One region of the Micromonospora sp. NPDC048986 genome, then DNA from elsewhere that is predicted to be linked to it. Evidence: riboswitches for the same ligand, from Rfam matches in the RefSeq annotation. Region 1 holds a riboswitch; each other region holds the start of a gene.
The links. A riboswitch is a leader RNA that binds a small molecule or an ion and turns the genes downstream of it on or off. The one in region 1 is predicted to bind cyclic di-AMP.
Positions count from the first base shown of each region.

Region 2: it holds a riboswitch for cyclic di-AMP, as region 1 does, so the genes downstream of both, AB0B94_RS22940 (C39 family peptidase) here and AB0B94_RS18500 (hypothetical protein) in region 1, are expected to answer to the same signal.
Region 3: it holds a riboswitch for cyclic di-AMP, as region 1 does, so the genes downstream of both, AB0B94_RS03585 (NlpC/P60 family protein) here and AB0B94_RS18500 (hypothetical protein) in region 1, are expected to answer to the same signal.

Region 1 is NZ_JBEZFJ010000008.1:224,906-227,161, forward strand. Features, by position in the region: gene AB0B94_RS18495 (hypothetical protein) at 1-213, opposite strand, end outside; gene AB0B94_RS18500 (hypothetical protein) at 357-1,370, opposite strand; cyclic di-AMP (ydaO/yuaA leader) riboswitch at 1,427-1,558, opposite strand; gene AB0B94_RS18505 (cation diffusion facilitator family transporter) at 1,677-2,256, opposite strand, start outside.
Region 2 is NZ_JBEZFJ010000011.1:210,577-212,832, reverse strand. Features, by position in the region: gene AB0B94_RS22940 (C39 family peptidase) at 55-903, opposite strand; cyclic di-AMP (ydaO/yuaA leader) riboswitch at 1,136-1,277, opposite strand; gene AB0B94_RS22935 (hypothetical protein) at 1,562-2,256, opposite strand, start outside.
Region 3 is NZ_JBEZFJ010000001.1:765,721-767,976, reverse strand. Features, by position in the region: gene AB0B94_RS03590 (peptidoglycan recognition family protein) at 1-1,006, opposite strand, end outside; cyclic di-AMP (ydaO/yuaA leader) riboswitch at 1,242-1,377, shown strand; gene AB0B94_RS03585 (NlpC/P60 family protein) at 1,391-2,256, shown strand, end outside.

The sequences.
Region 1 (2,256 bases):
GGCGACTCCGATCAGCCAGACCAGGACGCTCAGCGGCGCGAACAGCACCGTGCCGACCAGGGCCGTGACCGGATAGACCACCGCCGGGTCGGCACCCCGCTGCACGGCGATGCCGAGGGTGAGCAGCACCAGGTCGGCGCCGAGCCAGCCGAGCGAGGTGACGAGGTGCAGGGTGAGCAGCGCCTTGCGGGTGGTGGGTCGGATCCGAGGCATACCGCGATGCTGCCCGCGGACCGCGGCCGGGTCGTCCGACGAGCGACGACATCAGGGGTACGCCCGGCGACGTAGCCCGGCCCCCGGACGCACGTGATGCCTGTGAGTCATCACGATGACTCACAGGCATCACGACGGCTGGGTTAGTAGACCGACAGGTGGACGTGGTTGGTGTGGTCGGTCGACGGGGTCCCGTGCGCCCCGCTGTACGACTTCCACCCGCTGCTGGGCAGCCAGATCTGCCGGTACCAGATCACGTAGAGCACGGCGAGCCGGTCCGCGTTGCGGATGAAGTACGCGGCCAGGTTGTTGCCGTAGGTCTTGTCGCCGCCGGTGGCGTTCCCGCCGAAGCCGCCCTTCTGCGCCGCGAAGTCGCAGGCCCGGCCCTTCGGGTGTTCACCGGAGCCGCTGGGGCGGTGGCACGAGACGTACCGGGTGAACCCCGCGGCCTTGGCCTGGTTGAGCGCGTGCAGGGTGCGGGGGGTGATGCAGCCGCTGGCCGGGGTGGGATCGTTGACGCTGCACGACTCGGAGGGCCAGGAGCCGTCGGAGTTGCGCGGCGCGGCCGTCGCGTTGGCGTTGGAGGTGCCCCGGTTGGAGCCGGCGTCGCCGGTGGTCTGCGGTCTGGGTGTGGTGGCCACGGTCAGGGCCCGTTCGGCCTGCTCCTTGCGCTTGGCCATCACCGCGACCTGCTTGCGCTGTTCGTTGATCTCGCCGTCCAGGGCGACTCGGGTGCGATTGGCCTTGTCCTTGCTGTTCAGCAGGTCGCGCAGCACCCGGTCCTCGTTGGCCGCCACCGCGTCCAGCGCGGCCGCCCGGTCCATGAAGCCTTCGGGGGTGTTGCTGTTGAGCAGCGCCGACATCGCACCGAGCCGGCCGGTGCGGTAGGCCACTTCGGCGATCTCGCCGACCTTGCCGTTGCGCTGGTCGATCTCGACCTCGATGGTCTTCAGTTGGGTGGCCAGCTGCTGCTGCCGTTGCACTGAGGTGTCCAGGGCGCGCTTCGCGTCCAGGTAGCCCTTGCTGGCCGCCTCGAGTTGGGCGCGCAACGCCGGGGTGCCGCCCTCCTCGTCGGAGTCGGGTGCGGCGGCCCGTAGGCCGGTCGGGGGAGCGGCCGAGGCGGTGCCGGCCGGAAGCGCGACGCCGAGGGCGAACATCGCGACGATCAGGGCCGCCAGTCGGGCGGCGGGTGGTCGTGCTGGTGCCACTGCGCATGTCCTTCCGTCAGCCGCCGACCGGGTTAGCTGACGGGTTCGGGACGGAAGATCCCTACCGCTGACGCGGATGCACCCCAGGAACATGGTTCCCCGGTTCGCCCAGCTGGGCGATTAGGCGGCGACCGCCACCGGCGCCGGGAGGGCGCCGCCTGGTGGAGGCCGGGACCGAGCCTACCGGTGCCGGTGGGGCCGGTGCAGCCAATGTGACGGACGGTGCGTGCGTCACCACGGAAAATTACGGCTCCGTCACCATTCGATGGAGCCACAGGCTCCAGAGGCGGCGCCGGGCTCTATCTGCAACGTCGCGTGCTCGATGCGGAAATCGTCGTGCAGGGCCGTACGCGCCGCGGTGAGCACCGCGCCGACCTCCGCGCCGGGTGCCATGGTCAGGTGGGCGGAGGCCACCTCCATGCCCGAGGTGAGCGTCCAGACGTGCAGGTCGTGGACCTCGACGACCCCGGGGACGGCGGCGAGCCGGTCGTGCACGGCCGTCACCTGGAGGTGCTCCGGGGCGGCCTGCACCAGGATGCGGATGGCGGCGCGGGCCAGCCGCCAGGTGCGCGGCAGGATGAACACGCCGATGGCGACCGCGACCAGGGGGTCGGCCCACCACCAGTCGGTGACGGTGATGAGCAGCGCCGCGCCGATGACGCCGAGCGAGCCGAGCAGGTCGCCGAGCACCTCCAGGTAGGCGCCCTGGAGGTTGATGCTCTCGCGGGCCCCGGCGCGCAGCAGCGCGAAGGCGGCGATGTTGGCGAGCAGGCCGAGCACTGCCACCGCGAGCATCGGGCCGGCGATGACCTGGTGCGGGTCACCGAAACGGCGG
Region 2 (2,256 bases), on a different contig from region 1:
GCGGGCGCCGGCCCCTTGTGGGGGACGGCGCCCGCGGCGGTCAGCGTGCCCTGGTCAGGCGGAGTAGCCCCGGCTGGTGATCCAGTTGGCCAGGTCGATCGTGGTGATCCAGTACGACGGGTCGGCCGGGTTCGCCGAGTCGGCGATCCGCACGGTGCGACCGTTGTCCTTGTAGCCCACGACGGCGATGTAGTGCCCGCCGCCGTAGGAGTGCCAGCCGCCGTCGGTGTCGGTGGCGTCCCCGACGACGTTGGCCACCACGCCGCGGCCGTCGGTGATGGCCTTCACCACATCGGCCTGGAGGCGGTCCATCTGGGCCGGGCTGGGCGCGCCGGGGAACATCCGGGTCCGGTACGGGGAGCCCTTCACCTCGGCGTTGAGCACCCGGGTGGTGTCCTCGGCCGAGTTGGTGCCCATCTCGGTGGTGCCCAGCTCGGCGCCGAGCCGCTCCTGGGTGCGGTCGATGCCGGCGGCGCTGAGCGCGTTGCGGGTGGCCGCCGGGCCGCAGTTGTAGTAGGTGTTCTGCGCCTCGTAGTCGTAGTCGAGCACCTTGGTCGCGGGCGGCTTCGGCGGCGTCGGCTTACGGGTCAGGTCCGGGTTGCTGCTGGCCTTGGCGGCGGGGGACGCGGCGCTGGTGGCCGGGGCGGCGGTGGTCGGGGCGGCGCTGGCCGAGGGGGACGCTTCCCGGGCCTCGCCGCGGGAGGCGGCGACGTCGCTGCGCATCTCGGCGACAGTGGTCGCGGTGCGCTGGCCGGCCGGGGCGTCGTCGGCAGTGGTGAGCAGGGCGCCGGTGGTGGTGGCGATCGCCAGGGCCGCGGCGGACGCGGCGACGATCTGGTACGGGCGCTCGGTGGCGAGGCGGCGGAGCTGACGCTTCAGGGTGTGCTTCACGGGGTCCTCCACGGATCGGGGGGCGAGCGGCACACCGGGCAGGACCGGTATCCGGGCAGGCGCCAGCGCGCGGACTCTGGTCCGCGGATGGTGAACCGCTCAGGGGAACGCCCGGCGCGGCCGGGCGGGGAAGGCGATGACCCGGGGGGTCAGCTCACCGTCACTGGACGAATGAGCGGGTGCATCGCCGCGCCGTGGAGGCGAGGGAACAACCGAGGGGTGGAAAGGTGCTGCACGAGGAGTTGACTCCTTCCGACACCGCCTACCGGGTTAGCTGACGGATTCGGGCGGGAAGATCGCCCTACCGCGGGACGTGGCTCGCGGATTCACCCCGGACTTACTGGTGGATCCCCGGTTCGTTGATCACGATTAAGCGGGTCGATGCGGCGTCGCCTCTTGCGATCGGTTACCGCATCGGACAGGACGACAGTACTGGCGGCTCCGCGCCCTGCCAAGCCAGGTTCACCTGCGTAAACCCCAATCGGCGCGACAATTTCTGCGCGTATTGCCGATGATGTGACTCGATGGGACAACCGGTTACGGCGACGCCTGCGGGCGACAACCGGACAGGCCGCAGAGAACGCGCCCACAATCGCGAGAACAATCCCGCCGATCGCGTCGGACGTCCTAATTCACGAGTGGGTGACCGGCCTCACATCACGGATTGGGCTCAACCCACCCGGGCCGGGCGCCACAGCGCCACGACGGCGGGACGCAGCGCCCCGGCCACAGTGCGGCGGGCGGGGACCACCGTCGGGCGGAGCCGGGCCGCCGCCGCGTACGCCTCCTCGGCGAGGGCACGAGCCGACTCGGCGGCCAGCTCCGCGTCGCGCCAGGCGGCCCGCTCGCTGTCGGCGGCCACCTGGTAGTCGGCCAGCCGCGCATCCCTGACCACCCGGCTGATCAGCACCTCCTGCTCGACCGGGTGTCGCCGGGGATCCCAGCAGCGCCGGTGCCCGAACACGTCGCCGAGCTGCGCCATGGTCAGGTCGCCCCGCCAGTACGCCGCCATCGCCGCCCGGTGCAGATAGCGTTCCCGGGCGGCGTACTCGGCGGGGGTGTGCGGGGTCTGCGGGGTGGGCAGCGCACCCGCGCCGGCGAAGCGACGCGCGGCGGTGTCCGCCTCGTCGTACCCGATCCAGGCCCGCTCCAACTGCTCCTGAGCGGTCAGCCAGGCGGCGCGTCGCCGCTTGGCTGTGGTGGCCGCGCCGGCCGCGGCGACGGCCACCTCCTCGGCGTAGCGGCGCCTGTCGACGGCCTCGGCGGCGGCCAGCTCCCGAGCAGTGGGCCCGGCCGGGAGCGGGTCGTCAGTGCGCCGGTCCCGTTCGGGACGGGCGGCCAGCACGGTGAGCAGGCCCAGGGTCA
Region 3 (2,256 bases), on a different contig from region 1:
TCTTCACGTGCTGGGCGATGTGCCCGTCGACCGAACGCAGCGAGTAGTGCCAGCTCACGTAGGTCGGATCCTGGACGAGTTGCAGGGTGGTGGCCCAACTCGCCTCGGTGTCGTGGATGACTATGTACTCGATCTTCTGCCGTGCGGGCCGGTCGGAGAGGTCGTGGTTGCCGTAGTCACCGTCGCCGAACGCCTCGTAGGGCGCCGGGATCCACTCACACGAGATGGTGCGCGGGCACTCCACCCCGTCCGGGCGGGCCAGGCGGCGCAGGCCCAGTCGGTCCAACCAGGAACGCTCGGGCCGCACCGCGCGGGCCGGCAGGCTGACCCGCTGGCCGTCGTCGGTCACCCGGGCTTCGCCCGCGCCGATGGTGGTGAAGACCTCGTCGGCGAAGGCCGCGGCGGCGTCGGCGCTGTCCGCGCCGGAGTAGCGGGCCACCGCGCCGTACCAGGCCGCCGGGTCGGTGTCCGCGCCGACCGGTGCGCCCAGATCCCTCTGGTACGCGCTCAGCAGCGCGGCCCCGCCCCGGATGTTGAGACCCGCGTCGGTGCGCAGTGCCTCGGGGGTGGCGCCGGTCAGCGTGGCGGCGGCGTCGACGGTCTGCAACGCGGCGGTGGACGGCGCGGGTGCCTCGACCGGTCGGGGCGCGGGCACCAGTGCGGGACGGGAGTCGTCGCCGCGCGGGTCCTCGGCACCGGCGTCGTGGTGGCCGCGCCCGGGGAGGGCGGCCACGTGCCGCGCGTCGGTCAGGTGCATCGGGCCGTAGCCGCCACTGGTGCTCGGTGTGCCGGCGTTGGTGTCCCAACGGGACTCCAGGTACGAGACGCCGAGCAGCACGACGGCCGGCACGCCGTACTCGCTGGCCGCTGCGGCGTACTGCTGCTGGCGGTCGGTGGTGGGCGCGGCTGCGGCCGGGCCGACGGAGAGTGGCACCGTGGTCGCGGCGGCTACCACAGTGGCGGCGAGCAGTGCGCGCCAGCCGGTCGACAGGGTTGGATGGTGCATCGAACCCCCTAGATTCTCGCGGAGTGAGGTCAGGTCACCATCGCGCCGTCCGGGAGGTCGCGTCAATACCTTTCCATCTATCGAAGCAGAGGGAAAGAATTCTTCACACACTGTCGGTGACCTCGTCCAATCGGTACGGAGTGTCACTGCCGCACGGGTTGCGGATTGGTAACAGGCGTCTCTACTCTGGTCATTCGTCGGGCCGACAGCAGCTCCGCCCAGCCCGGGCGGTAACGGACCGACACCGCCGAGTCGTTTCCGAGCGAACCGGGGACCCAGGTCCCTCGGGGTGAATCCGCAGCCACTGCGGTAGGGCGCCGACTTCCCGCCCGAACCCGTCAGCTAACCCGGTAGGCGGTCAGGAAGAAGGAGTACGAGACCCCGGTGGCACTCCATGCCCCGCGGCCGTCGTCCGAGCGGTCGGCGTCAGCCGGCCCGACGCCGATAGTGCCGCGCCCACGCTGGTCCCGCTTCACCACCGCTCTCGCCGCGCTGGCGGGCATCGCCGTCGTCCTGACCGGCAGTGCCACGGCGGCCCACGCCGACCCGTCCGTCGCCGAGATCGAGCGCCAGATCGACGCCGACTGGAACAAGCTCGAACCGATCATTGAACGGCACAACGCCACCCGCACCGACCTCGCCGCGAAGCGCAAGCAGGCAGACGCCCTGGCCGCCCGGATCACTCCGCTTGAGCGCCAGGTCGACGCCGCGATGGACAAGGTCAGTGCCCTTGCCGTACGCGCCTACAAGGGTGAGAACGTCTCGACCGTCAACGCGGTGCTGGGCAGCCGGTCGCCCAGCGAGGTGGTCGGCCAGCTCGAAATGCTCGACCGCTTCGCGCACAACCAGCAGAAGGACGTGCGCCAGGTGGCCGACCTGCGCGACCAGTTGGCCGCGCAGAAGGCCCCGCTGGACGAGATGGTGGCCCAGCTGACCCGCACCGAGGCTCAGCTGGCGGCGAAGAAGAAGCAGATCAACGAGGAGATCGACCGCCTGCAGAAGCTGCGCCTCAAGGTGTACGGCAACGGTGGCGGCGGTCCGCTGCGTCCGGCGCCCTGCCCGGGTAGCTACCCAGGCGGCGCCGCGGGCACCGCTGTCAAGTTCGCCTGCGCGCAGATCGGCAAGCCCTACGTCTGGGGTGCCGAGGGACCGAACTCGTACGACTGCTCCGGGCTGATGCTGGCCGCCTGGGCGAAGGCCGGCGTGTCACTGCCGCACAACGCCGCCGCGCAGAGCCGGGTCACCAAGAA